DNA from 2 places in the Halomonas sp. H10-9-1 genome. Region 2 is predicted to be linked to the other one. Evidence: riboswitches for the same ligand, from Rfam matches in the RefSeq annotation. Region 2 holds a riboswitch; the other holds the start of a gene.
The links. A riboswitch is a leader RNA that binds a small molecule or an ion and turns the genes downstream of it on or off. The one in region 2 is predicted to bind cobalamin.
Positions count from the first base shown of each region.

Region 1: another riboswitch for cobalamin. It lies ahead of NFH66_RS10665 (cobalamin-binding protein); the one in region 2 lies ahead of NFH66_RS00880 (TonB-dependent receptor domain-containing protein).

Region 1 is NZ_JAMSHO010000001.1:2,309,980-2,314,385, reverse strand. Features, by position in the region: gene cobT (nicotinate-nucleotide--dimethylbenzimidazole phosphoribosyltransferase) at 1-113, shown strand, start outside; gene NFH66_RS10675 (adenosylcobinamide amidohydrolase) at 110-814, shown strand; gene cbiB (adenosylcobinamide-phosphate synthase CbiB) at 807-1,796, shown strand; cobalamin riboswitch at 1,959-2,201, shown strand; gene NFH66_RS10665 (cobalamin-binding protein) at 2,327-3,247, shown strand; gene NFH66_RS10660 (cobyrinic acid a,c-diamide synthase CobB) at 3,359-4,406, shown strand, end outside.
Region 2 is NZ_JAMSHO010000001.1:179,409-183,814, forward strand. Features, by position in the region: gene cobS (adenosylcobinamide-GDP ribazoletransferase) at 1-261, shown strand, start outside; gene NFH66_RS00870 (histidine phosphatase family protein) at 213-854, shown strand; gene NFH66_RS00875 (bifunctional adenosylcobinamide kinase/adenosylcobinamide-phosphate guanylyltransferase) at 806-1,231, shown strand; cobalamin riboswitch at 1,289-1,521, shown strand; gene NFH66_RS00880 (TonB-dependent receptor domain-containing protein) at 1,676-3,499, shown strand; gene NFH66_RS00885 (cobaltochelatase subunit CobN) at 3,514-4,406, shown strand, end outside.

The DNA of each region.
Region 1 (4,406 bases), 2.1 Mb from region 2:
GCCTGGGGGAGGGCACCGGCGCGGCCCTGGCCTACCCGCTACTGGAAGCGGCCTGTCGTGTGCCGGCCGAGATGGCCACCTTCGACGCTATCGGCATCGACACCGCGCCGTGACGTCGGAACAACGTCTCGCCTTCGGCCCGGGAATCACCCTCGACGTCACCGCCGACTGGGTGCACCTGGCCGCCTCGCGCCCGCTCTGGACCCTGAGTAGCGCCCTGGTGGGCGGCGGCTTCGGCTGGCGGCGGCACTTCTGCAATTTCCACGTGGACAAGGGGTACGCCGGGGGCGCGCCGGCGGCGGATCTCGCCGACTGGCTGGCGGCGCGGCGGCTGCCGGCGGGCGAGAGCCTGGCCATGATGACCGCGGTGCGCCTTGAACACCTGCACGTGGAGGCGGGGCAGGGGGTGCTGGCGGCGGTGACCGCCGGGGCCGGCAATGCCGTGGATATCGCCGCCCCTCTGGCCGGGGATCCTCGGCCGGTAGGCACCATCAATACCCTGCTCCTGATCGATGGCCACCTCACCGACGGCGGCCTGGTCAACGCCTGCCTGTCGGCCAGCGAGGCCAAGGTGCGCGCCCTGCACTCCCTCGGGGTGCTGGACCCCCATAGCGGCACGCCGGCCAGCGGCACCTCCACCGATTGCCTGGCCGTTGCCGCGACGCAAGTGGGCGAGGTGACCCCCTATGCCGGTTCGGGAACACGGCTCGGTCGCGAGCTGGGCCGGGCGGTTTATCGGGCCACCCGCGCCTCGCTGCTGGCCTCCCGGGAGTGGCGGCGGCGCCAGGCGATGGAGGAGGGCACCCATGGCTGAACCGTTCTCGCCTGCGCTGCTGGCCCTGGTGTTGGCCGCCGTGGTTCTGGACCTGGCCATCGGCGACCCGCGCCGCCTGCCCCACCCGGTGGTGGGCATCGGGGCGGTGATCGCCCGGCTGGAGCGCGCCTGGAACCATGGGTCGCCCCGGGCGCGCCGCATCCGCGGAGCGCTGATGACCGCCCTGGTAGTGGCGGGCAGTGGCCTGCTGGCCTGGGCCGGCATCGCCCTGCTGGAGCGCGTTCATGCCTGGCTGGGCTGGCTGGCGGAGGGCTGGCTGCTGGCCAGTTGCCTCGCCATTCGTGGCCTGCGGGACGCCGCCCAGGCGGTGGCCACCCCGCTGGCTCGGGGCGACCTGCCCGCGGCGCGCCGGGCGCTCTCCCTGATCGTCGGCCGCGACACCGAGGAGCTGGACGAGGAAGGCGTGACCCGCGGGGCGGTGGAGACCGTGGCCGAGAACACGGTGGACGGCATCACCGCGCCGCTCCTCTTCGCCCTGTTGGGGGGCGCCCCCCTGGCGGTGGCCTACAAGGCGGTCAACACCCTGGACTCCATGGTGGGCTATCGCAGCGAGCGCTACCGCGACTTCGGCCGGGCTTCGGCGCGCCTGGATGACGCCGCCAACTGGCTGCCGGCCCGGCTCACCGCCCTGACCCTGTGGCTAGGGGCCTGTTGCCTGGCCCGCGGGGCGCGCCCCCCCCATGTCCGCGGTGCCCTGGCCGCTACCCGTCGCGAAGCGCCCAGGCACCCGAGCCCCAACAGCGGCTGGCCCGAGGCCATGGTGGCCAACCTGTTGGGCGTTCGGCTCGGCGGCACCAACCGTTACCGTGGCGAGGTCTCCGAGCGCGCCCGCCTGGGGACGCCTCGGGAGCCGCTGCGTCATGCCCATATCGGTGCGACCGTTCGGCTGATGCACGGCGGCTGGCTGGGCTTTCTGGCGCTGCTGGCGGCGCTGGTGCTGCTCGCAGAGGCACTGTCATGAGTGCACGAGAGCCGGGGAGCTTCTCCCATGACTGGCCTCGGCATGGGGGCCAGCCCGGCCGCCTGCTGGCGCTTGCGCCATAGCCTCTGCAACCAGCTGAAATACAAGAGTTTTGAGCATGCCTTCGGAGCAGCGACGTTGACCACGACGCTGCGCCTTGCTAGCTTGTGCGCACTCTTGGGTGCCCCAGGCGCGTCACTGCGTCGGGGTGAAACGGGAAGTCGGTGCGCGGTGCTCCTCCAGCGAGTCCGCCATTCCGACGCTGCCCCCGCAACGGTGATCGAGACAAGAGCGACCGTGATGCCACTGTGCCAAGGCATGGGAAGGCGGTTGCCCTGAAGGACCGGCAGAGGTACTGCCCCTTCGCTCGTCAGCCCGGAGACCGGCCGGAGAGTGCATGCCGAATCGCGGAGGGCGGTCTCGGGCAGGGCAGTTGCCACTCGCCTGGCCGCACTCCCGCCTGAACTCCCTTGCATCGGCCCAGAACAGACCCGCAGCGTACGGGTTGGTACGACAAGCAAGGGGCATTCATGAAAACCGTTCATACCTCCCATGGCCTGGCCACCTTCGCCCTGACCACCTTCTCCCTGGCCGTGCTGCCACTGGCTGCAGTTGCAGTGCCGGCCCGTGCCGAGGTGTGTGCCATCGACGATGCCGCACGCGAGGTATGCCTCTCCGCGCCGGCCGAGCGCATCGCCGCGCTGTCGCCGGGGGCTACCGAGCTGGTCTATGCCGCCGGCGCCGGCGAGGCGGTGGTGGCGGTGGTCGACTACAGCGACTACCCCCCCGAGGCGCGCGAAGTGGCCAGCATCGGTAGCCATATGCGCCTGGATATGGAGCGCCTGGCGGCCCTGCGTCCGACCCTGGCGATCGGTTGGGTCACCGGCAACCCGGCCGAGCAGCTGGAGACCCTCGAAGCGCTGGGTGTGCCGGTGTTCTACCTGGAGCCGCGCACTTTCGAGGGGGTGGCAAGCGCCATCGAACGGCTGGGCGACCTGGCAGGCACCCACGAGGCGGCGCATGAGGAAGCGGCGCGGTTTCGCGACGGCATGGCGGAGATCCGTGACCGCTACGCCGACCGCTCGCCGGTGCGTGTCTTCTATCAGGTGTGGGACGAGCCGCTGATGACCGTCAACGATGACCACTTGATCGGCAAGGTGTTGACCGCCTGCGGTGGCGACAACGTCTTCGGTGGCCTCGAGCGCCTGGTGCCGCGTATCGACGACGAGTCGGTGCTGGGCGCCGACCCGGAGGCGATACTGGCCGGCGGCATGGGCGAGGAGAACCGCCAATGGCTTACTCACTGGGAGCAGTACCCCAGCTTGACCGCCGTGGCAGAAGGCAACCTCTTCTTCGTTCCGCCGTCGCTGATCCAGCGACCCACGCCGCGCCTGCTCGAGGGCAGCCGGCTGTTCTGCGAGAAGCTGGAGGCGGCGCGTGCACGCCGTTAGGCCCGTGCCGAGCGAGGTCGCTGGCCACCGTGGTCTGGTGCGCCTCTACGGCCAGCGACTGGCCAGCGTTGAGCTCGACGGTGCCCCTGTCTTAGTCCCTGTGAGGTGAACATGACCACGACCCCGATTCGCGGCGAGACCCACGCCGCACTGATTAGCGCGCCCGGCTCCGGCCAGGGCAAGTCCATGGTCACGGCCGCCCTGGCACGGCTGCACCGCAATGCCGGTCGCCGGGTGCGGGTCTTCAAGCATGGCCCGGACTATCTCGATCCGATGGTGCTGGAAGTGGCATCGGGGGAGCCTGTCTATCAGCTCCATCCCTGGATGACGGGTGAGGAGGAGTGTCGCTGGCGTCTGGCCGAGGCAGCGCAGTCGGCGGATCTGATCTTGGTCGAAGGCTCCATGGGGCTGTTCGACGGCGAGCCTTCCAGTGCCGATCTCGCCATGCTGGCGGGCATTCCGGCACTGCCGGTGATCGATGCTCGGGGCATGGCCCAGACCTTCGGTGCCGTGGCCCAGGGGCTGGCCACCTACCATCCGCGGATGGTGGTGCGGGAAGTGATCGCCAACCGCATCGGCAGCGCTCGACACGGCGACATGCTGCGGGAAAGCCTGCCGGCGGGAATCTCGCTGCTGGGGGCGATTCCACGCAGCGCTGCCATGGCCATTCCCGACCGCCATCTGGGCCTGGTGCAGGCCGGTGAACTCGAGGGGCTAGACCGCCAGCTGGATGCCGCCGCCGCGGTGCTCGCCGAGGCCGGCCTCGATCGCCTGCCGGCGCGGGTGACCCTGGAAGCCGGGGCTCCCGAGCCGCCTCCGCGCCTGCTCGATGGCGTACGCATTGCCGTGGCCCGCGATGCTGCCTTCGCCTTTATCTACCGGGCCAACCTCGACCTGCTCCGGCAGCTGGGCGCGTCGCTGAGGTTCTTCTCTCCCCTGAAGGATCGCGGACTGCCCGAGGCGGATGCCCTCTGGCTGCCGGGGGGGTATCCGGAGTTACATGGCAGGACGCTGGCCGCCAATGACGGCATCCGCGATGCCATCCGCTCCCACTTTGCGGCGGACAGGCCGCTCCTGGCCGAGTGCGGTGGGCTGATGGCCTGCACGGAGGCGCTCACCGATGGCGAGGGTGAGACGCATGCCATGCTGGGGTTGCTGC
Region 2 (4,406 bases):
GGGTTGGCGTGGAGGTGGCGCCAGCATCTCGGTCCGTGCGATCTACCGCTGGCCCTGCTGGCACTGGTCCCGCTGTTCTGGCCCCTGGCCGGTTGGCCGTGGCTGCTCGTCGGCCTGCTGCCCTTTCTGTTCGGCTATGAGCGGGTCATGACGCGCAGCTTCAACGGCATCAATGGCGATATCGTGGGGGCTGCCATCGAGGGAGGAGAACTATGGCTGTTGCTGATCGCCTGGAGCTGGTGGTCGTTCGTCACGGGCTGACGGCCTGGAATATCGAGCGCCGCTACCAGGGGCAGCGTGACATTCCCCTGCTGCTGCCCGAGGGGCAGCCCGGCCTGGATCGGCTACGCGAGGCGCTACACGGCGAGTGCTTCGATGCCGTTTACGCCAGCGACCTGATGCGCTGCCGCCAGACCCTGGCGCATGCCTATCCGGGGCGGCACGCCGCGCCGATAGCGCGCTTTGACGCACGGCTTCGCGAGCTCGACTTTGGCGAGTACGAGGGCAAGCGCTACGCGGAGCTCCAGGCGTTGCCCGCCTACCGTGCCTGGATCGACAGCGTGGGCGAGCAGGCGCCTCCCGGCGGAGAATCCGCCCGTGCCCTGCGTCAGCGCCTGGGCGAGTGGCTGGGCGAGCTGTTCACCGACGTGGAGTCGCAGGCGCTCCAGCGGGTGCTGATCGTCACCCATGGCGGCGTGATCCGCGAGCTGCGCCGACGCTTCGAGGCGATCGATTTCTGGGAGGGCAGCGTGGGACAGGCCGAGGGCCGCCGGCTGACCTTCATGCAACGGGAGGGGAGGTGGCAATGCAGCTCTTCATCGGCGGTGCCTGCGCCGGCAAGCACGAGGCGGTAACCGAGCGTTTCCCTACCGCCTGTTGGCACCGGCTGGCGCCCGGCGCTCCGCTGGAGAGTTGGCGTGCGTCGATCACCGCTGCTCCCTTGGTGCTGACGGGGTGGACCACCTGGCTCGAGGGCGCCTTGGGCGCTGAGCCTGATGACGACCGGCTGCGTGAGCGGCTCGTCGCCACGCTCGATGCGCTGGTGGCGGTCGAACGCCGGGGTGGTCCGGTGGTGGTGCTGGTCCTGTCCGAAATAGGTCGCGGCATCGTGCCAATGGCGGCGTCGACGCGGCGCCTGCGCGACCTTGCCGGCTGGCTGGCGCAGGATGCCGCCGCGCGCGCCGAGAGCGTCTGCTACGTTCGTCATGGACTCGTCAAGCGATTGAAATAACAGGGCATGTCGTGTTCCGGTACGTCGGCGTCGTTGATCTTATGGGTTCGGATTGCTAGTTTATCGCCACTCTCAGGTGCCCTAGGCGCGCGCAGACGCGCCAGGGTGAAACGGGAAGTCGGTGCGCGGTGCTCTTGCCGAGAGTCCGCCAGTCCGACGCTGCCCCCGCAACGGTGATCGAGTTTAGGAACGCCCTATACCACTGTGCCGCTTGGCACGGGAAGGTGGCTTTCCGGGACGCTTTGCGTCCGCTCGTCAGCCCGGAGACCGGCCCGAGAGCGTAGGAAACATGGAACCCCGTGTTTCCCTTCATGCCGGGTTACGGTGGGTGACCACGAAGCGGGGTTGACGCTGTTGCTGTCGTTTTCCCTCCCTCGTTCCTTGCCGTCTCGGTGAATGCAGTACCAATGCTGTGCGGGTAGGCACGGCGAGCAAGGGACATTCATGAACACCACACGCAACGCTCCGCGGGGCCTGGCCGCCTTCGGCCTGGCGCTTATCCCCCTGGCCATCCAGGCTCAGGCCGAGACCGACAGCCGCGACACCGCCGTCGACCTCAACCCCCTGGTCATCACCGCCGCGCTGGCGCCGCGCACCGCCGACGAGACGCTCTCTTCCGTCACCCTGCTCGATGAGGCGACCCTGCGTCGCCAGGATCCCACCAGCCTGACCGACCTCTTCCGCGGTCAGCCGGGCGTGGATGTCATCTCCAATGGCAGCTTCGGCAAGAGCAGTAGCGTCTATATCCGCGGTACCGACAATAAATCAACGACGTTATTGATCGACGGTATCCGTCTGCGCTCGGCGACCGCGGGTGGTGCGGCGTGGTCATCCCTGGATCCGCGCATGTTCGAGCGCGCCGAGATCGTGCGCGGCCCGCGTGGCAGTCTCTATGGCGCCGATGCGATGGGCGGGGTGGTGCAGCTGTTTACGCCGGAAGGCGAGGGTGAGCCCGCACCGCGCATTTCCCTTGGCGGTGGCTCCTTCGATACCCAGCGTTATAGTGCCAGCCTTTCCGGTGCCGAGGGTGGCACGCGCTACCATTTCGCCGCCAGCCGCTTCGATACCGACGGCGAGCCGATACGCCGTGGCGGAGACGATATGGGCTACGACAACACCACGGCGCTGGCGCGCATGTCGCATACGTGGGATACCGGCGCGGAAGTCGGGTTACTGGCGTTGCGCGCGCGCGGCAGCAATGAATACGACGGTGGCGAGAATGACTTTGTCCAGCAGGTGACGGGCATCTATGGCGAACTGCCAATTAGCGGATACTGGCGTAGCCGCGTGACACTCAGCGAGGCGCGTGACGAATACGAGAGCATTGATGATTTTGGCTTCTCGATCATCGATACCCGTACCCAGGCCGCGCGCTGGCAGAATACCTTCGCCTTCGGCGCCCACGAACTGGTGGCCGGGGCGGAGTACAGCGAAGACAAGGTGTCCAGCACCAACGACTACGAGGTTGATAGCCGCGACAACGTTGCCGTCTTCGCGCAGGGCCTGTTCGATTTCTCTCCTTTCGCCTTGCAGACCAGCCTGCGCTATGACGACAACGAGGCCTATGGTGATGAGGTAACCGGCAGCTTGGCACTGGGCTATGACCTGGATACTCACCACACTCTGCGGGCAAGTTATGGCACTGCCTTTAGGGCGCCCACCTTCAATGATCTCTATTGGCCTGGCAGTGGCAACTCCGATCTCGATGCTGAAACCTCCGAAACGTTCGAGGTCGGCGCTCGTGGCCAGTACCGTGCCTGGTTCTGGGATGCGGCGCTTTATCAGACCGATATCGATGACATGATCGACTGGGCGCCGACAGAGAGCGGCCTGTGGGCTCCACAGAATATCAATGAGACGCGCCTCCGTGGTGCGGAGCTCGCGGCCGGTGCGGAGCTGGGCGACTGGACCCTGCAGGCCGCGCTCACCTATCTCGACCCGGAGGATCGCGGTGAGGGAGAGAGCCGCGGCAACGACCTGCCGCGCCGCGCCACTCAGAGCCTGCGCCTGGACGTTGATCGTGAGCTCGGCGACTGGTCCATGGGCGGCTCCTGGGTCGTCCAGAACCATCGCTACAATGACGCCGCCAACCAGGAGCGCCTGGCCGGCTTCGGCCTGCTCAACCTGCGCGCCGGCTGGGACTTCGCACCGCACTGGTCGGCGCGACTGACGGTCGACAACGCGCTCGACAAGGAGTACGAGACCGCTCGCGACTATATCAATGCCGGTCGCGCTGCCTTCCTCAGCGTGCACTTCGGGGCCCTGTGATGGCGCGGGGGGCGATGGCGCTGCTGCTCGCCCTGCTGCCGGTGCTGGCCTCGGCGGGCACGCTGGTCGGCGTCGTTTCGGAGCGCTCGGCCGCCGAGCTCGCCGCCGGTGCGGCGCGCTTCCTCGATGCTCACCCCGGGCATGAGGTGGTCCTGCGCACGCCGGAGCAGCTGGCCGAGGCGGACGATGCCGAGCTCGCCGCGCTCTTCGACGGCGCCGATGCGCTGCTGCTGGCGGCGGTGTTCGGCGACCAGGTGGGGCGCCTGGCGCGGCTGGTCGACAGCGCCGCCGCCCGGCGCGACTTCCCCATCCTCGCCATCAACGGCGACAGGCGCCTGACGCGCCTGTCGCGGCTGGGCGGTGTGCGCCTGCTGGCCGGGCTCGACGCCGCGACACTCGGCGAGCTGGTGGCAGGCCCTGCCCCCGACGTGGCGGCAGCCGAGCACCTGACGGCACAACTCGAGCGCTTCCCCACCCAGGCTGGGTGGCTGACCGGGCGTGCCTACTACCAGGGGCGTAGCCCCGAGCACCTCGATGGCCTGCTGCGCTGGCTGCTCGCCGCGGCCGGCCATGAGCTGGACGTGCCCGAGCCATCGCCGCGAGCGGCGATTCGCTACTATCGGCCATGGCTCCACGCCCGCCCGGGGGGCGGCGATGATGCGCCCACTACCGACCCCACCAGCCTGGGGCTGGGGGCCGGGCCGGTCGTGGCGATCCTCGACCTCGACAGCGGCGACCGCCCCGGCGACCGTGAGCTGCTCGAGGGTGCCTGTGAGGCACTCGAGGCGCACGCCATCCAGTGCGTGGCGGTGCTGGCGCGCTGGGGTGGGGCGACCCTGGCGGCGCTCGAGCGCCTGCCCGAGACGCTCGGCGAGGCGAGCCTGGCCGGGATCCTCAGCCTGCAGGA